DNA from 2 places in the Microbacterium oleivorans genome. Region 1 is predicted to be linked to the other one. Evidence: predicted binding sites of a transcription regulator. Region 1 holds the regulator's gene; the other holds the start of a gene.
What was found. Region 1 encodes HrcA, which represses chaperone genes, less so after heat shock. Its sites were predicted from a motif close to TTNGCACTCGNNNNNNNCGAGTGCNAA; they were not measured.
Positions count from the first base shown of each region.

Region 2: a site for HrcA is predicted at 3,672-3,698, ahead of groL (chaperonin GroEL). Genes of this name have one in related genera too.

Region 1 covers NZ_CP058316.1:161,368-178,764, reverse strand. Annotated here, with positions in the region: gene HW566_RS00945 (16S rRNA (uracil(1498)-N(3))-methyltransferase) at 1-542, opposite strand, end outside; gene dnaJ (molecular chaperone DnaJ) at 547-1,668, opposite strand; gene hrcA (heat-inducible transcriptional repressor HrcA) at 1,708-2,745, opposite strand; gene hemW (radical SAM family heme chaperone HemW) at 2,821-4,038, opposite strand; gene HW566_RS00925 (DUF1990 family protein) at 4,038-4,697, opposite strand; gene lepA (translation elongation factor 4) at 4,724-6,574, opposite strand; gene HW566_RS00915 (ExeM/NucH family extracellular endonuclease) at 6,778-11,490, shown strand; gene HW566_RS00910 (alpha/beta fold hydrolase) at 11,530-12,267, shown strand; gene rpsT (30S ribosomal protein S20) at 12,384-12,644, shown strand; gene holA (DNA polymerase III subunit delta) at 12,800-13,840, opposite strand; gene HW566_RS00895 (zinc-binding alcohol dehydrogenase family protein) at 13,883-15,037, opposite strand; gene HW566_RS00890 (TetR/AcrR family transcriptional regulator) at 15,092-15,679, shown strand; gene HW566_RS00885 (ComEC/Rec2 family competence protein) at 15,715-17,397, opposite strand, start outside.
Region 2 covers NZ_CP058316.1:649,665-654,993, reverse strand. Annotated here, with positions in the region: gene HW566_RS16205 (helix-turn-helix domain-containing protein) at 50-451, shown strand; gene HW566_RS03095 (nitroreductase family protein) at 367-903, opposite strand; gene msrB (peptide-methionine (R)-S-oxide reductase MsrB) at 900-1,307, opposite strand; gene HW566_RS03085 (DUF2332 domain-containing protein) at 1,374-2,369, shown strand; gene HW566_RS03080 (DUF3263 domain-containing protein) at 2,379-2,621, shown strand; gene HW566_RS03075 (LytR C-terminal domain-containing protein) at 2,651-3,235, shown strand; gene HW566_RS03070 (cold-shock protein) at 3,357-3,560, shown strand; gene groL (chaperonin GroEL) at 3,737-5,329, shown strand, end outside.

The DNA of each region.
Region 1 (17,397 bases):
CGGCTGAGCGGCTGCGTCGCCGACGGCTCGAGCACCAGCATCCGCCTCCCCGTCGCCCGCGTGACCAGATCGGCCGTCGATGCCGGCGCGGCGACGTCGGGCAACCATGGCCGGTGTGCCTGCTTCGCGGCCTCGCGAGCGATGGTCGACCAGCGTTGCATGCCACGCTCGATCTTGGGTCCGCTCCAGCGCGAAACGCTGCGCGCCGCCTGCCACGGGACGATCTCGTCCACCCCGAGCTCGGTGCACGCCTGCACTGCCAGCTCGTCGCGGTCGCCCTTGGCGAGAGCCTGCACGAGGGCGACGCGGCGCTCGGGCGCCGGGAGGTCCCGACGCCCGGTGACGTCGATGCGCACGAGTCTCGGGTCGGCCGACACGACGGTCCCGCTCAGCCAGGTGCCGGCACCGTCGCCGACCGTCACCGCTTCGCCGGGCCGCACCCGCCGCACGCCCGCAGCGTGGTGAGCCTCGGCGCCGGTGAGTTCGACGCTCTCGCCCGGCTGGGCGTCCAGCGGCGCGTCGACGACGAAGTGCAGCGCCATGGGATCAGCTGTTCCGGAACCGGTCGCGCAGTTTCGCGAACATCCCCTGGTGGAACTCCGCCAGGTGCGGGGCCGGTGCCTTCGTGCGGCGCTTCAGCTCCTCGATCAGCGCGCGTTCCTTCGCGTCCAGGCGAGTCGGCGTCACGACGTGGACGCCGACTCGGAGGTCGCCGCGGTTCGTTCCGCGCAGGGGCGTGATCCCGCGGGCCTTGATCGTCAGCACGTCACCCGACTGCACGCCGGGCCGCAGCTCGAGGTCGACCGGGCCGTCGAGCGACTCGATCGTGGTGGTGGCGCCCAGCACCGCGTCGGGCATCGACACCTCGAGCGTGGCGAGAAGATCGTCGCCCTCGCGGCTGAACACGTCGTGGGCGGCCACGGTCACCTCCAGGTAGAGGTCCCCATTGGGTCCGCCCGCCGGACCGACCTCGCCGGACCCCGGCAGTTGCAGCCGCAGCCCCGTCTCGACACCGGCGGGGATGTCGAGCGAGACAGTGCGGCGAGCACGCACCCGTCCCTGTCCCTGGCACGTCGTGCACGGGTAGGGGATGGTCGTCCCGTAGCCCTGGCACACGTTGCAGGGCTGCGAGGTCACGACGTTGCCGAGCAGGCTGCGGACCGTGCGCTGGACGTTGCCGGCGCCGTGGCAGACATCGCAGGTGACCGGCTGGGTGCCGGGCTGGCAGCACGAGCCCTGGCAGGTCTCGCACAGCACCGCGGTGTCGACCTCGATGTCGCGGTGCACACCGAAGACGACGTCGCCGAGCTCGAGCGTCACGCGGACGAGGGCGTCCTGTCCGCGCTCCCGGCGCGATCGCGGCCCGCCGGCGCGGCCGCCGCCGGCACCACCGCCGCCGAAGAATGTCTCGAAGATGTCGCTGAACCCGCCGAAGCCCGCGGCTCCCCCGAAACCGCCGGGACCATCGCCGCCCATGTCGTAGCGCTGGCGCTGCTCGGGGTCGCTGAGCACGTCGTAGGCGTGCGTCACCAGCTTGAAGCGCTCGGACGCGTCCGCGCCGGGATTCACGTCGGGGTGCAGCTCTCGTGCGAGGCGTCGATACGCCTTCTTGATCTCGTCGGGCGACGCGTCGCGCGCGACGCCCAGGACCTCGTAGTGGTCAGCCACGGATCGCCTTTCCGCCCGGAGGGGCGTGGGTGGGTGGGGTCAGCGGGAGCTCTCGTCGTCCTCGAGCAGCCGGCTGAGATAGTGGGCGACGGCGCGGACCGTCGCGAGGTTGGTCGGGTAGTCCATCCGGGTCGGCCCCATGAGCCCGACCCGCGCATGGGAGCCGGGGACGTCGTAGTCGCTCGTCACGACGGATGCCTCCGAGAGCCCGAAGGCCTCGTTCTCACGGCCGATGCGGGTCGCCACTCCCCGCTCGTCGGTGACCATCTCGCCCATGAGGCGCAGGAGGGTCACCTGCTCCTCGATCGCCTCGAGCAGCGGGTAGATGCTGCCGCGGAAGTCGGCCTCCCGCCGAGCGAGCGTGGCGGTGCCGGCCATCACCAGACGGTCCTGCCGGAAGGTCTCGAGTTCCTCGACCAGGATCCGGGCGATCTCGCGCACAGCCTCCCCGATCGCGTCGCGCGATGACACGTCGCCGGCGAGGGCGGAGACGGCCTGCGACGCGTCGCGAATCGAGCTCCCCGTCACCGCGGCGCGCAGGGTCGCCTTCGCGACAGCGAACTGGGCCTCGTCGAGGACTGTGCGCACGACCCCGACGCGCTGCGAGACGCGCCCGGTGTCGGTCACCACGATCACCACGAGGCGCCCGCCGCCGAGATCGACCAGCTCGAGATGAGACACCTGCGCCCGCGCGAACGACGGGTACTGCACCATGGCCACCTGCCCCGTGAGCTGGGTGAGAGCACGGACAGTGCGCACGAGGAGGTCGTCGAGGTCGCTCGGGCCGTCGAGGAAGGTCGCGATGGCGGAGCGCTGAGCAGAGCTGAGCGGACGCAGCCCCGCGAGGTGGTCGACGAACACCCGGTATCCCTTGTCCGTCGGGACGCGTCCCGACGACGTGTGCGGCGCGGCGATGAGGTCTTCGTCCTCGAGCAGCGCCATGTCGTTGCGGATCGTCGCCGCCGACACTCCGAAGGCATGGCGTTCCACGATCGACTTGCTGCCGACGGGCTCACGGGTGTCGACATAGTCCTGCACGATCGCCCGCAGCACCTGCAGTCCGCGTTCCGAAACCATGTCACCTCCTCGCTGGCACTCGCTGTACGGGAGTGCCAATTCTACCGCGCCGCGAGCGAGGATCGCCGCCGGGACTCACTCGGTGAGCGTTCGCACGACGGCGTCGGCCATCAGCCGCCCCCGGAGGGTCAGCACGATGCGGCCGCGGACCGCGGCGGCCCCGTCGATCAGTCCGTCGGCGATGAGACCGGCCACACCGCGCCGGGCATCGTCATCGAGCTCCGCGATCGGGAGGCCCTCGGCGATCCGCGTGCGCAGGAGCACCGACTCGAGGCGACGCGCCTCGGCGTCCGGCCGTTCCCGCCCGGCTCCGGGCGACACGCCCCCGGAGAGCCGCTGCGCGTAGGCGGCGGGATGCTTGACGTTCCACCAGCGCAGCCCGCCGACGTGGCTGTGCGCGCCCGGCCCGTAGCCCCACCAGTCGGTGCCGCGCCAGTAGGCCAGGTTGTGACGCGAACGCTGCTCGGGAGTCGTGGACCAGTTGGACACCTCGTACCACCGGTAACCGGCCGCGGCCAGCAGGTCGTCGGCGAGCTCGTACATGTCGGCCTGCAGATCGTCGTCGGGGGCGAGCACCTCGCCGCGGCGGATCTGCCGCTCGAGCTTGGTGCCCTCCTCGATGATGAGCGCGTAAGCCGAAACGTGGTCGGGGCCGAGGGCGACCGCCGTCTCGAGCGAGCGACGCCAGTCGTCGAGACTCTCGCCGGGAGCTCCGTAGATGAGATCGAGCGAGACATCGAGGCGGGCCGCTCGGGCCGCGGCGACCGCCGTCGCGACGTTCGCCGGATCGTGGGTGCGATCGAGCGCAGCGAGCACGTGCGGCACTGCCGACTGCATCCCGATCGACAGGCGGGTGACTCCGGCATCGGCCAGCTCGCGGGCGACCTCGTCGGTCAGCGTGTCGGGGTTCGCCTCGACCGTGACCTCGGCGCCGCGCGCGATCCCGAAGGTGTCGCGAACGCCCGCCAGCATGCGGGCGAGGTCGCCCGGAGGCAGGAGGGTCGGCGTGCCGCCGCCGAAGAACACCGTCTCGGCGGGGCGCCGCGGGCCCCGCTCGTCGAGGACACGCGCCGAGAGCGCGATCTCTCGCAGGACCTCGTCGGCGTACGCATCCTGGCGCGCTCCGCGCAGCTCGGTGGCGGTGTACGTGTTGAAGTCGCAGTAGCCGCATCGGACGCGGCAGAAGGGCACGTGCAGGTACACCCCGAACGCGCCGTCGGCCGCGATGGCGAGGTCGTCCGGGAGCGATCCGTCGGCCGGCACCGGATCACCGAGAGGCAGCGCTGCGCCCATCAGGCCCCGGGCGTCGTGTACAGCGGCGAGATCGCCCGGAGATAGCCCTGGAACAGCATCCGTCGTCGGCGGCGCACGAGCGCCGGAAGCATGCGATACGTCAGGGCCGTCGGCCGGTCGAACGCGCGCACCACGAACCACACCTCGTCGCTGTCGCGCCATTCGAGCAGGAACGACTCCTCGCCGCTGACGACCGAGCCGCCGACCGTGCCGAGCGCGAAGGCGACCCGACGCGGCTCCTCGTCGACGAAGATCACGCGCAGCTCGGCGTCCGCGCTGAGGCCCGAGACGCGCCCGTGCACGCGAAGGGTCGTGCCCGCGCCGACGTACGGGGTGCCGTCCGAGTCGAACCGCTGCTCGTGCTCCATGCTGCTCGGCGCCACCGCATTGCCCTCTTCGTCGAACGCGACGCCGGTGTACATGGGGCCCGATGCGGGCCGCACGTCGCTCACGCGCAGGCCGGCACCGCGCAGGGCCGACCATGACATCAGGAGGTCGGCGGCCGTGTCGAAGCGCGACTGACCGCTGCCGATGCGCCAGGCGCTCTCGGCGGGGAGGCTGCGCTCGGGCGGATACGCCATCAGGTCGTGCGCGCGCGTCGCACCGACCGCCGCGTAGTCGACGGTCTCGTCTCGGAAGGTCCCGCGTCGCTGATGCATCGGTCTCCTCGTGGATCCGGTTGGGGCTACTTCTTGTCCTTGCCCTCGACGTCGCCCGAGAGCGCCGCGATGAAGGCCTCTTGCGGCACTTCGACGCGCCCGACCATCTTCATGCGCTTCTTGCCCTCCTTCTGCTTCTCGAGGAGCTTGCGCTTGCGGGTGATGTCACCGCCGTAGCACTTCGCGAGCACGTCCTTGCGGATCGCGCGGATGTTCTCGCGCGCGATGATGCGAGCGCCGATGGCGGCCTGGATCGGCACCTCGAACTGCTGTCGCGGGATCAGCTTGCGCAGCCGCTCGGTCATCATGGTGCCGTAGGCATAGGCCTTCTCACGGTGCACGATCGAGCTGAACGCGTCGACCTTCTCACCCTGGAGCAGGATGTCGACCTTGACCAGGTCGGCCGTCTGCGAACCGGCCGGCTCGTAATCGAGGCTCGCGTAGCCCTGGGTGCGCGACTTGAGGTGATCGAAGAAGTCGAACACGATCTCGCCCAGCGGCATGTTGTAGCGCAGCTCGACACGGTCCTCGCTCAGGTAGTCCATGCCCAGCAAAGTGCCGCGGCGCGTCTGGCAGAGCTCCATGACCGTGCCGACGTAGTCCTTCGGCGCGAGGATGCCGACCTTCACGACCGGCTCCGACACCTCGGCCACGCGGCCGTCCGGGTATTCGCTCGGGTTGGTCACGACCACCGTCTCGCCGGTGTCGGTCGCGACCTCATAGGTGACCGACGGAGCGGTGGTAATGAGGTCCAGGCCGAATTCGCGCGAGAGACGCTCGGTGATGATCTCGAGGTGGAGGAGCCCGAGGAACCCGCACCGGAACCCGAAGCCGAGCGCCACGGAGGTCTCGGGCTCGTACTGGAGCGACGCGTCGGAGAGCTTGAGCTTGTCGAGCGCCTCGCGCAGGTCGCCGTAGTCGCTGCCGTCGATCGGATAGATGCCGGAGAAGACCATGGGCTTGGGGTCGGTGTACCCGGGCAGCGCCTGCGTGGCGGGCTTGCGGTGGGTGGTGATCGTGTCGCCGACCTTGGACTGGCGGACGTCCTTCACGCCCGTGATCAGATAGCCGACCTCGCCGACGCCGAGCCCCTTGCCGGGGATCGGCTCGGGGTTGGACACGCCGATCTCGAGCAGCTCGTGGGTGGCGCGCGTCGACATCATCTGGATCCGCTCGCGCGGCTCGAGCTTTCCGTCGACCATCCGCACGTAGGTGACGACGCCGCGGTAGGCGTCGTAGACCGAGTCGAAGATCATCGCGCGCGCTGGAGCGTCCGGGTCGCCGACCGGTGCCGGGATGCGGTCGACGATGCGGTCGAGCAGCTCCTCGACCCCCATGCCGGTCTTGCCGCTCACCCGCAGCACGTCCGCGGGATCGCCTCCGATCAGATTGGCGAGCTCCGCGGCGTACTTCTCGGGGTCGGCCGCCGGCAGGTCGATCTTGTTGAGCACCGGGATGATCTGCAGGTCGTTCTCGAGGGCGAGGTACAGGTTCGCGAGCGTCTGGGCCTCAATGCCCTGAGCCGCGTCGACGAGCAGAATCGCGCCCTCGCACGCGGCGAGCGACCGGCTGACCTCGTAGGTGAAGTCGACGTGGCCGGGCGTGTCGATCATGTTGAGCGCGAAGGTGCCGGCGTCCTTCGACCACGGCATCCGCACGGCCTGGCTCTTGATCGTGATGCCGCGCTCGCGCTCGATGTCCATCCGGTCGAGGTACTGCGCGCGCATGTCGCGGTCGGCGACGACGCCGGTGATCTGCAGCATCCGATCGGCCAGCGTCGACTTGCCGTGGTCGATGTGGGCGATGATGCAGAAGTTGCGGATGAGCTCGGGCGGCGTGGCGGCAGGCGCGAGCGGCTGGGAGGCGCGCGGAGACATGTCCTGGGCAGTCTACCCGGGGCCTCGCCCGGCCACGCGCCGCAGCGGCGTCGGGTCGCATCGCGCTCCCGCCCGCGGGTAGACGGGATGAGGAAGATTTAACACATTCGTTGCTTGCTCCCAGGCGATCCTCAGCCGAAGCTCGAAGCACGGCCGGTCCCCGCGCGACATCCCCCTCGTGCCCGCGCCGCTGGGAGATCTCCGTGACCTCGTCAGTTCACGTTCGCGCGCGCTCGCGCACTCTGACCGCCGCGATCGCCGCGGCCACCGTCGCCTCGGCGATCGGATTCCCGATCAGCGCGGCGGCGGCCGTGGATCCGGCCGCCGACCTCGTCATCTCGGAGGTCTACGGCGGCGGCGGCAACAACGGCGCACCGTTCAACCGCGACTTCGTCGAGATCGCCAACGTCGGGGACGCCGCCGTCGACCTGTCGCAGTACAGCGTGCAGTACGCCTCCGCGACCGGAGCATCGTGGCAGGTGACCCCGCTCGCCGGCGCCGTCGTCCCGGCAGGCGGCCAGGTGCTGGTCGGTCAGGCCACCGGGGCGAACACCTCGCTCCCTGGCTTCGACGCCGACGTCGAGGGCACGGTCGCCCTCAGCGGCTCGCAGGGCAAGGTCGCGCTGGTCTCGAGCCGCGACGCGCTGGCGGGCGCGACCGGCATCGCGAATCTCCCTCAGGTGGTCGACCTCGTCGGCTGGGGCGGCGCGACGCACTTCGCCGGTGCCGGCGCGGCCCCGGCCACGACCAACGCGACATCCGTCGCGCGTGACGACGCCCTCACCAACACCGCCGACAACGCCGCGGACTTCACCGCCGGTGCGCCGACGCCCCAGGGCCTCGGCGGCAGTGACCCCGACCCCGACCCGGAGCCGGAGCCGGACCCGATCGCGCTGACGATCGCGCAGATCCAGGGCGACGGTGACGCATCCCCGCACGTCGGCGCCACCGTCACGACCTCGGGCGTGGTCACCGCGCACTACCCGACGGGCGGACTCGACGGCTACGTGATCCAGACGCCCGGGACGGGCGGCGACACGACGGCCGGTCGCGCCGCATCCGACGCCGTCTTCGTCTACGCCCCCGGCGCCGTCGACGAGGTGGCCCTGGGCGACACCGTCGAGCTGACGGGTGTCGTGTCGGAGTTCAACGGACTGACCGAGATCACCGTGGCCACCGGAGCAGCGGCCGTCATCGCCGCCGCCGAGCAGCCCGTCCCGGTGCGCCTGGCGTGGCCGGCCGACGCCGCCGGCCGCGAGGTGCTCGAGTCGATGCTCATCGAGCCGCAGGGGGCGTTCACCGTCACCAACACCTACTCGACCAACCAGTACGGCGAGGTCGGTCTCGCGTTCGGCGACGCGCCGCTGCGCCAGCCGACGGACGCCGCACGCCCGGGTTCCCCGGAGGCCGCGGCGATCGCGGCGGACAATGCCGCGCGTGCGGTCACGCTCGACGACGGCACGAGCGTCAATTTCCTCTCGAGCGACAATCGCGCCCTCACTCCCCCGTACGTGTCGCTCCGCGAGCCGGTGGTTGTCGGAGCCGGCGCCACCTTCACGGCGCCGCACATCGTCGACTTCCGCAACGACACCTGGAAGCTCAATCCCACGGTGCCCCTCGTCGGCGACGGCGCGGGTGAGGATCAGGTCGTCTTCGAGCAGGTGCGCACGGCAGCTCCGGAGGCGGTCGGCGGCGACATCACGATTGCCTCGTTCAACGTGCTCAACTACTTCACGACCCTCGGCACCGACGACGCCGCGTGCGTCGCGTACACCGATCGCTTCGGCGACGGGGTCACGGTGCGCGACGGCTGCGATCAGCGCGGCGCCTGGGATGCCGGCGACTTCGAGCGCCAGGAGCGCAAGCTGGTGGCCGCGATCACCGAGCTGGATGCCTCGGTGGTCGGCCTCATGGAGATCGAGAACTCCGCTGCTCTCGGCGAGGCCCCCGACGAGGCGACGTCATCCCTCGTCGACGCGTTGAACACCGCCGCCGGGGAGGACCGCTGGGCGTTCGTGCCCTCGTCGGCCGATCTGCCGCCGGCATCCGAGCAGGACGTCATCACGAACGCGATCATCTATCAGCCCGCTCTCGTCACCCCGGACGGTGCGGCGCGGGCGCTGGGCGATCAGAGCGACGACGGCGGGGCGTTCGGCAACGCCCGTGAGCCCATCGGGCAGGTCTTCGCACCCGTCGGCGGCGGGGCCGATCTGCTCTTCGTCGTGAACCACTTCAAGTCCAAGGGATCGGCCGGTCCGTGGCCGGGGGACGCCGACACCGGCGACGGCCAGGGCGCGTCGGTCGAGTCGCGGGTCCGCCAGGCGACGGCACTGCGCGACTGGGTGTCGGAGGTGCAGTCCGAAACAGACGTGGACTCCGTCGCGCTGGTCGGCGACTTCAACTCGTACGGCCAGGAGGATCCGCTTCAGGTCCTGTACGAGGCGGGCTTCAGCTCGGCGGAACAGGCCTTCGACGTCGCCGGGAGCTCGTACAGCTTCTCGGGCCTGTCGGGCTCGCTGGACCACGTCCTGCTCAACGACGCCGCGCTCGGCCGCGCGACCGGCGCCGACATCTGGAACATCAACTCCGGTGAGTCGGTCGCACTCGAGTACAGCCGGTACGCCAACCACGGGACGCTGTTCGACGCACCCGATGCGTACCGCTCGAGCGACCACGACCCCGTCATCGTGGGGATCGACGCGGAGGCCGCGCCCGTCTCGCTGACCCTGCTGGGGATCAATGACTTCCACGGGCGCATCGACAACAACACCGTCGCCTTCGCCGGCACGGTCGAGCAGCTTCGCGAGGCCGCCGACGGGCCGGTGCTGTTCCTGTCGGCCGGCGACAACATCGGGGCCTCGCTGTTCGCCTCTTCCGTGGCGCAGGATCAGCCGACGATCGATGTGCTCAACGCCCTCGAGCTGCAGGCGAGCGCCGTGGGCAACCACGAGTTCGATCGCGGGTTCGCCGATCTGTCCGGGCGCGTCGCCGAGGCATCCGACTACCCGCAGCTCGGCGCCAACGTGTACGAGGCCGGCACGCGGACGCCCGCTCTGCCCGAGTACGCGATCGTCGATGCCGACGGGCTGTCGGTCGGCATCATCGGCGCGGTGACGGAAGAGACGCCGTCGCTGGTCAGTCCGGCCGGCATCGAGGCTGTCGAGTTCGGCGACCCCGTCGAGGCGGTCAACCGCGTCGCGGCGCAGCTGAGCGACGGCGATGAGGCGAACGGCGAAGCCGACGTGCTCGTCGCGCTCTACCACGAGGGTGCCGGGGCCGGCACGGCGGACGGCGCCGACCTCGAGCAGGAACTCGCCGCCGGCGGCGCGTTCGCAGCACTCGTGAACGACACCGCAGCGGAGGTCGACGCGATCTTCACCGGTCACACGCACAAGGACTACGCATGGTCGGCCGCTATTCCCGGCACCGATCGCACCCGCCCCGTCGTCCAGACCGGGTCCTACGGGGCGAACATCGGGCAGATCCTGCTCGAGATCGACCCGGACACGCACACGGTCAGCGCGCACGCCGAGCAGCTCGTGCCTCGGACCACCGCCGACGCGGCATCCCTGGTGGCGACCTACCCCCGCGTCGCCGAGGTGGACGGCATCGTGCGGGCCGCGCTCGCAAACGCGGCCGAGATCGGCAACACCGCCGTCGGCGAGGTGGCGGGTGACATCACGACCGCGTATGCCGGCGGCTCCTTCGTCGACGGCGTCTGGAGCGGCGGCAGCCGCGACGACCGCGCGTCGGAGTCGGCCCTCGGCAACACCGTGGCCACGATGCTGCGTGACAGCCTGGCCGACCTGCCCGACGGTGCGGTCATCGGCGTCACCAACCCGGGCGGCCTCCGTGCCGACCTGTGGGACACCCAGGCGGAGTTCGGCGCGACGGCCGTGCCCGGTCTCGCCGACGGCACCGTCTCGTTCTCGCAGGCGAACGCCGTGCTGCCGTTCAACAACACGCTCGCGCTCGTGACGCTGACCGGCGAACAGTTCACCACGATGCTCGAGCAGCAGTGGCAGCGCGCAGCCGACGGCACGGTGCCGCAGCGACCGTACCTGCAGCTGGGACTGTCGGACAACGTGCAGTACACCTACGACCCGGCGCTCCCCGAGGGCGAGAGGATCACATCGGTCACGGTAGACGGCGCTCCCATCGATCCCGCCGGCGAGTACCGGATCGGCACCTTCTCGTTCCTTGCGGCCGGCGGCGACAACTTCCGCGTCTTCGCCGAGGGCACCGACTACGTCGACACCGGCCTGCTCGACTACGAGGCCTGGGTCGATTACATCGCCGACAATCCGCCGCTCGAGCCCGACTTCGCGAAGCAGGCCGTGCAGGTTTCGGGGGTTCCCGACACGGCGACGGCCGGCGCGCCGGTGTCGTTCTCGGTCGCCGGGCTGAACATGACGAGCCGCGGCGCCCCGGAGAACACCTCCCTCGAGGTGCGCTGGGGCGACACGCTCCTGACGACCGTGCCGGTATCGGGGGGCACCGCGGCCGTCGAGGCCACGATCCCCGCCGAGGTGCCGGCCGGCCCGGCGACGCTCACGCTGACCGCCCCGGCGACCGGGACCACCGTGACCGTCGCCGTCGACGTCGAGCAGGCCGTCGACCCGGTGGCGAGCCGGACGCTGCTGCTCCCCGTCCTGCCGGTGCACCTGAACGGCATCCTGCCCACGACGCTGCTCGCGCTGGTCTCGCTCGAAGAGGGACGGGCCGAGGGCGTGGTGGAGTTCCGGGAGGGCGACCGTCTGATCGCGACGGTCCCGGTACGCTCCGGCGCCGCCGCGTACACCCTCGGCCGGCTCAGCCGTGGCACGCACGCCTTCACCGCGACGTTCGTGCCCAGCGACGCCGACGCGGTCGAGGGATCGGTGAGCGGGTCGGTGCGGGTTCGGTCCCTGCTCTGATCACCCCTCGTCCTGCGGCCGCATGCTTAGAGTGGAAGCATGCGGCCGCAGGTGATTCTGGTGCACGGCATCCGCACATCCGCCACGATGTGGCGCGCTCAGGTGGCACACCTGCGTGAGCGGGACGTGTCGGTGCGGGCACTGGATCTGCCCGGCCACGGCACCCGCATGGCCGAGACCTTCACCCTGGGCGGCGCGTTCGCCACGATCGATGACGCCGTGCGGGATGCCGCGGAACGCGGCCCCGTGCTGCTGGTGGGTCACTCGATGGGCGGGCTGCTGAGCACCGCCTATGTCGGCAACGAGGAGCGACCGCCGGTCTCGGCGTTCGTCGCAGCCTCGTGCACGGCGATTCCCCGCGGGATCGGACTCTCGGTGTACCGGGCTCTCGCGCTCGGTTTCGATCGGCTCCCCGGCCGCGGCCAGCGCATCACCGACTGGGTGCTCGACCGCACGCTCCCGATCGAGACCCGTCCCGATTTCGGTGCCGGTGGATACGCGTACGACGCTCAGGACGTCGCACTGAGCAGCCTGTCGGTGCTCGACCTGCTCGCCGCCGTCCGGCGGATCGACGTTCCCACCTGGTTCGTCAACGGACAGTACGACCAGCTGCGGGTCAACGAGCGCCTGTTCACGCGACTGGCCCCGGGCGCCGAGCTCATCGTGGTGCCGCGCACCAGTCACCTGGTCACCGCGATGCGTCCGCGCGTCTTCAACGCTCTCCTCGATCTCGCCCTCGCGACCCTCGCCGATACCGGCTCGCGCAGCGGAACCTGATAGACTCGGTCTTCGGCTTGCCGTGTGGGTTCCTCCCTCACACGACCGTCGTGCGGCACCCCTCTACTGCCGTCCGACACATCCACCGAAAATTCCGAACGAAAGATACGTCTCACGTGGCGAACATCAAGTCGCAGATCAAGCGCAACAAGACCAACGAGAAGGCGCGCGAGCGCAACAAGGCCGTCAAGAGCGGGCTGAAGACCGAGGTGCGCCGCACCCGGGAGGCCATCGCCGCCGGCGACAAGGCCGCCGCCGAGAAGGCATTGGCGACCGCGTCGAAGAAGCTCGACAAGGCCGTGAGCAAGGGCGTCATCCACGAGAACCAGGCGGCGAACCGCAAGTCGTCCATCGCGAAGCAGGTCGCTGCTCTCTGAGCCGCTCTGCCGCTGTGCCTCGAAGGCCCGCCCCGCTCGTCGGTGCGGGCCTTCGTCGTCCCCGGATTCCTCACCGCACTCCCGCGCCGAGACGGTGGGTTCGCGGCCGGGTCCCGGGTAAGAGCGTGGTCTTGCAGATCGGGTGGAGGCCAGGGTCAGGCGCCGTAGGGGGCGCGGGTCGCGATGACGGTGACCAGGCGCTCGACGGCGAACACCGGATCGCGTGAGGCGCCCTTCACCTCGGCGTCGGCACGTGCCGCCGCTTGGATCGCGGTGGCGAGCGCCGACTCCGTCCAGTCGACCAGATCGCGCTTGGCCCGGTCGACCTGCCAGTCCTTCATGCCGAGCCGAGCCGCGAGGGCGGCGGACGGCTCGCGGGTGCCCGCGACGCGGGCCATCGTCCGCAGCTTCGACGCGATCGCCGCGACCAGGGGAACGGGGTCGGCACCGCTCGCAAGAGCATGGCGCAGCGTGATCAGCGCCTCGCCGTAGCGGCCTGCGATCGCGGTGTCCGCCACGGCGAAGGCGGTGGTCTCGACGCGGCCCCCGTAGTATCGCTCGACGACTTGATCTCCGATGTCGCCGGGCACGTCGGAGATCAGCTGCTGGCATGCCGCCGCAAGCTCGGTGAGGTCGTCGGCGAACGCCGAGACGAGCGTCCGCAGCGCCGAGGGCGCGATGCGCTTGCCCGCGGTGCGGAACTCACCGGCGGCGAAGTCGAACCGATCCGCATCACGCTTGATCGCCGGGACGGCGATCTCGACACCGCCACCGGTGCCGGCACGGATCGCGTCGAGGAGCTTCTTCCCCCGGACGCTCGCCCCGGTGTGCCGCAGCACGATCGTGGCGCCGTCCTGCGGGTTCTCGAGGTAGGCCAGCGCCTCGGTCAGGAACGCGTCGGAGCACTTCTCGACGCCGCCGACGCGGACGAGCCGAGGCTCGCCGAACAGCGACGGTGAGGCCATGCCCAGGAGGGTGCCCGCGGCGTAGTCGTCGGCGCGGATGTCGGACACCTCCAGGCTCGGGTCCTCGGCCTTGAGGTAGTCGCGCAGTCCCGCGATCGCACGCTCGGCGCAGACCTCCTCGGGGCCCGAGACGAGGACGATCGGTGCCGGCTCGGGCGCCCGCCACGACAGCTGACGGATGGCGGTCTTCGCGGGTCCGCGGGAGGCGGGTCGGCGAGGGCTCGGCGGCATGGTCTCAGCCTAATCCGCGGCGTGGACACGCGGGGCGGCGGCTCACAGCGTCACGACGAGCTTGCGCGCCGAGACGCCCGCGTGCAGACGGTCCAGGGCGTGCTGAATGCTTTCCAGTCCATCGCCCACCACCTCTGCCGCGGGAGCGCAGACATGCCTGCCGTCCGCCAGCGCGTCGGGCAGATACCGCTCCCAGAGCATCGGTCCGACCTCGTTCGCCATCAGTGTGCTGCCCCAGACAAAGCCGGCCCGCACGCCGGCGGCGCGTGCGCGCAGCTGGATGGCGAGTTGGCCGATCGCGACTCTGCTCATGGTCCGGATGAATGCCGCGCTCCGTCGGCCGCGGCGCGGGATCGAGCCGAACGACACCGGCGGGCTGAGGAGGGCGACGCGTTTGGCGCCCGCGGCGGCGGCGATCCGCACGGCGGGAGCGCCGGAGCCCGGCCCGATCGCGACGACACCCGCCAGGCTCTCGCCGGAGAGGCCTGCCAGGATGTCGCGCTCCACGTCGGGCGAGCGGTAGTCGACGACATCGCTCGCGCCCAGATCACGCAGGAAGCCGGCATTTCGCGCCGACGCGGTGGCGATGACGCGATAGCCCGCCGCGACGGCCAACTGGATCGCGTTCATCCCAACGCTCGTGGATCCGCCCCAGACGAGGATGGTGCCGGTGCCGGTGCCGGCCGGCCCCGGCGTGGGCGGCACGAGTGCGAGAGCGTCGTCTTGGAAGAGGGCTGTCGCGGCCGTCGAGACCGCGAGCGGCAGGACGACGGCGTCGGTGTAGCCGATGCTCTCCGGGAGCGGTGAGGCCAGGTCCTCGCGCACGACGGTGAAGAGCTGGAAACCACCCTCCGCGTCGTGGCGACGTCCGCGCTCCATCCCGACCGCGTACGCCACGACACGGTCACCGGCCGAGAAGCGGGTCACGTCGGGGCCGACGGCTTCGACGACTCCGGCGACGTCCTCCCCGAGGATCATCGGGTACGACAGCCAGCGGTACATCAGGTCGCCGGTCCCCTGCTTGACCTCGAGGGGGTTGACCGCCAGCGCACGGTTGCGGATGAGGATCTCGCCGCGCCCCGGAACGGGCATGTCGGCGGGACGGACGACGAGGTCGGCGCGGGGTGATGCGAGCCAGGCGGCGGCGTTCAGGGACACGATGACTCCGATGATCGAGGGGATGACACGAGGTGACATCACTCACTATAGGGTCGATGACACGACGTGTCGTCAGTCGGCTACTGTGGACACATGGCACGCTGGGCACCGGACGCGGCTCTCCGACTCGAACGCGCGGCGATGGAACTCTTCCTCTCCGACGGCTATTCCAAGACCACCGTGCCCCGCATCGCCGAGCGGGCGGGGCTGACCACACGCACGTTCTTCCGGCACTTCGCAGACAAGCGCGACGTGCTGTTCCTGCGCGAACGCGAGTTCCCCGACGTCGTGAGACGTCTTCTCGATGACGTACCCGCGGGGCTCGAACCGATGGCGCTCGCGCTGCACGGCGTGACCGGCGCCGCGGACGAGCTCGAGCAGTGGCGCGAGCAGATCCGCATCCGTCGCGCCGTCATCGCGTCGGATCCGCGTCTCCAGGAGCGCGAGCGATTGAAGTCGGCAGCCTTGACCGAAGCCATCCGCGACTCGCTCGTCGACCACGGTGCGACCGGCGCCGATGCCGCGCTCGTCTCGAGCATCGCCGTCGCCCTGTTCGACACCGCGGTCGACCTCTGGGTCGCCGATGACTCCGCTCGCACCCTCGTCTCGGTCGTGACCGGCCTCCGAACGAGGCTCGCCTCGTTCGCGGCCTCGATCGAGAACCCCGCCCGCGAGGTCTGATCGCCACGACGGTCGAAGACGGCACCGCCGGTGCGTCATGTCCGTCGGCGCGGGCGATCTCGTCGGTCATGAGCCTCGCCGTCGACACGGACCGACGGGGGCGGCGACGACGCCGCAGGTGAGGGCGGCGCGCTGCGCTGGTGCCAGAGTTCCAGTCCGTCCTCGCCGAGTGTCAGGGCCGCGGCGCCGGCGACGTCGGCGCGGACGACCTCGGCGCCGGAGGAGGTGAGGAGCTCGACGATCTCCGCCCTCGGGTGCCCGTAGTCGTTCTCCCCCACCCCGACCAGGGCGACGCGTGCGGCGACGCGCCGATACAGCGCCGGCGACTGGTCGGCGCTCCCATGATGGGCCACCTTCACGACCTCGAACCGTTCGTGCAGGGCACCCGCGATCACGGCCTGCGGCTCCTCCGAGAGATCGCCGAGCATCAGCACCGACGGGATGCCGCCGCCGCGGGCCGCCAGCACCACGCTGGCGTCGTTCCCCGGTGGGAAGGCCGTCCGCCGCGCGCGCGGCCACAGCACCTCCCAGGTCGCGCCGCCCAACGTGCCGGTCGCGCCGGCTGCGACGGGACGCACGTCGGCGCCTTCCGCCCGCAACTCGGCCAGCAGAGTGTTGTCGGACGGCTCGGCGGTCGGCCCGTGGAGGACGAGCTCGGCCCGGCCCGCCACGGCGTCCGCTCCCCCGACGTGATCGAGGTCGAAGTGCGTCAGCACCAGGAGGTCGATCCGCTCGACCCCGAAGAGGTCGAGACACGCGTCGAGCAGCGCGGGGTCGGGGCCAGTGTCCATGAGCGCCACCTGTCCGCGCGAACGGAGGAGGAACGCGTCGCCCTGCCCCACGTCGCACATCGCCAACGACCAATCAACGGGCACGTCGGCCCGCGCGATCGGTCCCGTGACGACCGCCGTACCGCCGGCGATGCCGACCGCGATCGCGAGCACGGATGCCGCCAGGCGCAGAAGCGCCCGTGGCACCTCGGGGAGCAGCACCACGATCGCGGCCGCGCTGAGCAGGGCGGCGAGCAGCGCACCGCCGACATCCGGCATCCAGGGCAGCGCCGCCACGGGCATCGCGTCCACCGCCTGAGCGGTCGCCGCGATCCATGCGCAGGGAAGCCAGGCGATGGCGACGAGCCCGGCGGCCAGAACGGGCAGGCCCGCGGTCAGACACGCGGCGAGTCCGGCGATCGTCGCCAGCGGCGCGGCGGGGGCGGTGAGGATGTTCGCCACGACGGCGAAGAGCGGCAGCCGGGGGTCGATCGCGACGATCAGCGGCGTACACGCGAGCTGCGCCGCCACCGGAACCGCGACGGCGAGGGCGAGCGGCCGCGGCATGATCCGCGCGAGCGAGTCGCCGATCGGCCCGGCGGCCAGCACGAGCGCGCCGGTCGCTGCCGCCGACAGGGCGAAACCCAGGCTCGTCGCGAGCCAGGGGTCGAAGACGAGGCAGATCGACACGGCGAGGCACAGCACGGCCGCGCCGGCTCCCGCGCGTCCGAGGAGCACGGCCAGCATCGAGATCGCCGCCATGGCCCCCGCCCGGACGACGCTCGGTTCGGGTGAGACCAGCACGATGAAACCCACGAGGCCCGCTGCGGCGAGCACGACGCGCCATCCCCGTCGGATGCCGAGCGCCCCGGCGAGGGTGAACACCAGTCCCACGACCACGGCGCAGTTCGCACCGGAGACGGCAGTGAGATGCGAGAGCGAGGCCGT
Region 2 (5,329 bases), 480 kb from region 1:
TTTGGCAGCGCTGTTGCCATGTGGCAAGACGAAGCCATACTGTTGCCATATGGCAGACAGTTTGCTAAGCGCCCGTGTCGCCCGGTCCGTGCGAGCGATCCTCGCCGAGAAGCGTCTCACCCAGGAGTGGCTCGCTGAGGCCAGCGGCATCCCGATGCGCACCCTCGCGCGACGTCTGCACGTGCGCCGCCCGAGCCCGCTGTCGATCGAGGAGCTCGCGACGATCGCGGTGGCGCTCGGCGTCGGCATGGGCGATCTGCTGCCCGGGTTCGAACACCCCCGCCCGCAGGAGGAGCGGGCAGCTCGGACACCCCCGCCCGCAGGAGGAGCGGGGAGCCCGGACCCCGCCGACGTGATCGACTCAGATCACGGCAGTCTCGAGATGAAGGACTCGGCGTCGACCGTCTTGCGACGTCCTGAATCCCGTCCCTCGGGCTTGCCGCCCACGTAGAGCCACCCGAGCAGCTCTTCGCGCTTGCCGAGTCGGTGGGCCTTGGCCACAGCCTTCGACCGCGTCGCATCGCCGGTGCGCCAGAACACGCCCCAGCCTGCCTCGTCGAGAAGGAGGCTCAGCATGTGGGCGACGCCCGCGGCGACGGTCTCCTGCTCCCAGCGGGGCACCTTGCTCTTCTTGCTGTAGCTCGCGACCACGGCGATCAGCAGCGGCGCGCGCATGGGCTTGGTGGAGATGCCGCCCTTACCGTCCGCCTTGTTGAGGGCGCGACCGAGACGCAGCCGGTCGTCGCCGCGCAACTCGATCAACCGCCACGGGCGCAACGACGAATGGTCGGCGACGCGACCGGCCGCCGACACCAGTCGCACGAGCTCGTCGTGCGACGGTGCCGCGTCGGTCACGCGCGACCACGAGCGGCGTGCGCGGGCTGCCTCGTAGGCGCCGGTCACTTCCCCTGCTCGGGGGTGAACGACAGCGACAGCGAGTTCATGCAGTACCGGTCGCCGGTCGGCGTGCCGAAGCCGTCGGGGAAGACGTGGCCCAGGTGCGAGCCGCAGTTGGCGCACCGCACCTCGGTGCGGACCATGCCGTGCGAGCGGTCTTCGATGAGCTCGACCGCCTCGGGCCGCACCGACTCGTAGAAGCTCGGCCAGCCGCAGTGCGAGTCGAACTTCGTCCCGCTCTGGAACAGCTCGGAGCCGCACGCGGCGCAGGTGTACAGGCCGGCGCGTGCCTCGTCGAGCAGTTCACCGGTCCACGCACGCTCGGTGCCCGCCTGGCGCAGCACCGCGTACTGCTCGGGGCTGAGCTCCTCGCGCCACTGCTCGTCGGTCTTGTTCACGGAATACGTCATGTCTGCTCCTTCGCCTCGTCCTATTCAACTCGACGATCGGGGTGTGTGTTCCCGCACAATGGCCTCATGCCCGATGAGATCTCCGCCATCGTCGAGCGCTACCGACGCTTCGCCGTCGTCGAGGCGCCCGGAAGGTCGGATCTGTACGCGGCGTGGGCGAGCCGCGTCGCCGAGGACCCCGCGGTGCAGCGCGTGCTCGTCCGGCTGCCGGGGATGCGGCGTCAGCCGCCCCTGGTGTTCGCGGTGAGCCGACTGCTGGGTTCCGGCGACGTCGATGCCGAGGCGTGGTCGGCCTGGCTGCTCGAGAATGCGGATGCCGTCGTTGCCGAGTGCCTCGCGCGGTCGGTGCAGACCAACGAGCCGCTGCGGTGCGCCGCGCTGCTGCCCGCGCTCAGCCTCGTCGACGGCCCCATCGCGCTCCTCGAGATCGGTGCCAGTGCGGGGTTGTGCCTGTACCCGGATCGCTACTCGTACGTCTTCACCTCTCGGGACGACGAGGTTCGGCTGGACCCCGACGACGGCCCGTCGCCCGTGGTGCTCCACTGCTCGGTGCGTGGCGAGCGGATGCCGCGTGTGCGCATGCCCGAGGTGGTCTGGCGCGCCGGCATCGACCTGAACCCTCTCGACGTGCGGGAATCGCGCGACGTGGACTGGCTCGCCGGGCTCGTATGGCCGGGCGAGGTCGGGCGCGCCGAGCGCATCCGCGCCGCCGCCGGGATCGCGGCGGCCGATCCGCCGCTCCTGCGGTCGGGGGATGCCCTCGCGCTCCTCGCCGAGGTCGCGGTCCAAGCGCCGGCCGACGCGACGCTCGTCGTGTCGACCCCCGGGGTGCTGGCGCACATCCCTCGGGCGATCCGCGGCGAGGTGATCGCGGCTGCACGCGCCGCGGGGCGGTGGCTGACCATCGACGATCCGGCGCTGCACGACGGGTGGCGCGGCGGCATCCCGATCGGATGGGCGGACGGCTTCGCCGTGGCGCTCGACGGGGAGATCACGGCGGCGGCGGATCCGCTCGGACGCTGGTGGGAGTGGCGTCCCGGATCGGAGACGAACGCGCCGTAGCGTGGGGTCGTGGCTCTTTCGGATCGCGACCGTTCGCTCCTCGACTTCGAGGCGCTGTGGAGCGGGCACACCGGCGCCAAGGAAGAGGCCGTACGCGCCCAGCTCGCGTTGACGCCGGCGCGCTACTACCAACTGCTCGGTCGCCTGATCGACTCGGCGGATGCGCTCGCCTACGACCCGATGCTGGTGCATCGCCTGCGGCGCCTGCGGGCCGCCGGACGGCGTGCCGGCGACGGCCGCGCAGCCATGTGACGCTGAGGTTCGGCAGATAGCATTCCCCCGTGCCGACAACGACATACCCGAAAGACCGCTTCGACGAGCTGCCCGCCGATCTCGCTCGTGTCGGCGCGCACCGCGCCGAGAACCCGCGGCTGCGGGCCAGCGTGCTGCTGTTCTGGTCGGCGGTCGCGGTGCTCGTGCTCGTCGCGGCCGGCATCTTCGGCACGCTTGTCGTGACCGGACGCATCTCGCTGTTCCCGACATCGAGCTCGACGGCGCCCGCCGCCGAGGCGCCCGCGGCCGCCGCGCCGGTGGTGGACACGTCGTATCCGGTGCTCATCCTCAATGCCACCACGGAGCGGGGCTTGGCCAACTCGGTCGCGGACGTCGTGGTCGCCGCGGGCTGGAGTGCAGAGACGGTGGATGCCGGCGAGGCCGGGTCGCAGGATTTCCCGACGACGACCATCTACTACCTGACCGTCGAGGACGAGGGGGCCGCTCGAGGGCTGGCAGAGGTCATCGGGGGCGCCGACGTCGAGCTGAGCGATGCCTACCCCGGCCCCGCCGACGCCGACGGGGCACCCGGAAAGCAGCTGACGATCGTGCTCGGCGCCGACCGGGTGGAAGGCGCCGAAACCGGCGGATGACGGCCTGTGTTTCACGCTCGTGAAGTTCTCGATGCAGACGTGTCAACAGTGAGCGGAACGGCGGAATCGTCTCGAACGCCCTGCTTACGATGACGCTGTCGCACAGCATCAGGAGAGTCGCATGACACAGGGCACCGTGAAGTGGTTCAACGCCGAGAAGGGCTTCGGCTTCATCACCGTCGCGGAGGGACAGGACGTCTTCGTCCACTACTCCAACATCGAGATGAGCGGATTCCGCGTTCTCGAAGAAGGCCAGGCGGTCGAGTTCACCGTCGGCACCGGGCAGAAGGGCCCGCAGGCCGAGTCGGTGCGCCCCGTCGCCTGACCCCGACCACCAACGACAGAGCGCGCCGCAGATGCGGCGCGCTCTGTCGTTGACGCGCGCCGTCCGCGGACGGGTGGCTTGCACTCCCCATGGGCGAGTGCCAGAATGGCTTTAGCACTCGCATTCATCGAGTGCTAATTGACTGTTCTCCACCGTCCGGGAGGGACGACACACACATGGCAAAGATCATCGCTTTCGACGAGGAGGCCCGACGTGGCCTCGAGCGCGGCCTGAACATCCTGGCCGACGCCGTCAAGGTGACGCTCGGCCCCCGCGGTCGCAACGTCGTGCTCGAGAAGAAGTGGGGCGCCCCCACCATCACGAACGATGGCGTCTCGATCGCCAAGGAGATCGAGCTCGACGACCCGTACGAGAAGATCGGCGCGGAGCTCGTCAAGGAGGTCGCCAAGAAGACCGACGACGTCGCTGGTGACGGAACCACGACCGCGACAGTCCTCGCTCAGGCGCTCGTTCGCGAGGGACTGCGCAACGTGGCTGCCGGCGCCGACCCCATCTCGCTCAAGAAGGGCATCGAGAAGGCCGTCAAGGCCATCACCGACCAGCTCCTCGCTGACGCCAAGGAGGTCGAGTCGAAGGAGCAGATCGCGGCCACCGCATCGATCTCCGCCGCCGACGCCTCGATCGGCGAGCTGATCGCCGAGGCGATCGACAAGGTCGGCAAGGAGGGCGTGGTCACCGTCGAGGAGTCCAACACCTTCGGCACCGAGCTCGAGCTCACCGAGGGCATGCGCTTCGACAAGGGCTACATCAACCCCTACTTCGTCACGGACCCGGAGCGCCAGGAGGCTGTCTTCGAGGACCCGTACATCCTCATCGCGAACCAGAAGATCTCGAACATCAAGGACCTTCTGCCCATCGTCGACAAGGTGATCCAGGAGGGCAAGGAGCTCCTCATCATCGCCGAGGACGTCGAGGGCGAGGCTCTCGCGACGCTCGTGCTCAACAAGATCCGCGGCATCTTCAAGTCGGCTGCCGTCAAGGCTCCCGGCTTCGGCGACCGTCGCAAGGCTCAGCTGCAGGACATCGCGATCCTCACCGGCGGCCAGGTCATCACCGAAGAGGTCGGCCTCAAGCTCGAGAACGCCACGGTCGACCTGCTCGGCCGCGCTCGCAAGGTCATCATCACCAAGGACGAGACCACGATCATCGAGGGTGCCGGCGACTCGGCTCAGCTCGAGGGTCGCGTGACGCAGATCCGTCGTGAGATCGACAACACCGACAGCGACTACGACCGCGAGAAGCTCCAGGAGCGTCTTGCGAAGCTCGCCGGCGGCGTCGCCGTCATCAAGGCGGGTGCGGCGACCGAGGTCGAGCTCAAGGAGCGCAAGCACCGCATCGAGGACGCCGTCCGCAACGCGAAGGCAGCCGTCGAAGAGGGTGTCGTCGCCGGTGGTGGCGTCGCGCTCATCCAGGCGGGCAAGACCGCTTTCGCGGGTCTCGAGCTCTCGGGTGACGAGGCGACCGGTGCGAACATCGTGCGCGTCGCGATCGAGGCCCCGCTCAAGCAGATCGCGCTCAACGCCGGTCTCGAGCCGGGCGTCGTGGCCAACAAGGTCGCCGAGCTCGAGATCGGTTTCGGCCTCAACGCCGCGACCGGCGAGTACGGTGACCTGTTCGCACAGGGCATCATCGACCCCGCCAAGGTCACGCGCTCGGCGCTGCAGAACGCTGCGTCGATCGCCGGTCTGTTCCTGACCACCGAGGCCGTCGTCGCCGAGAAGCCGGAGAAGAACCCGGCTCCCGCGGGC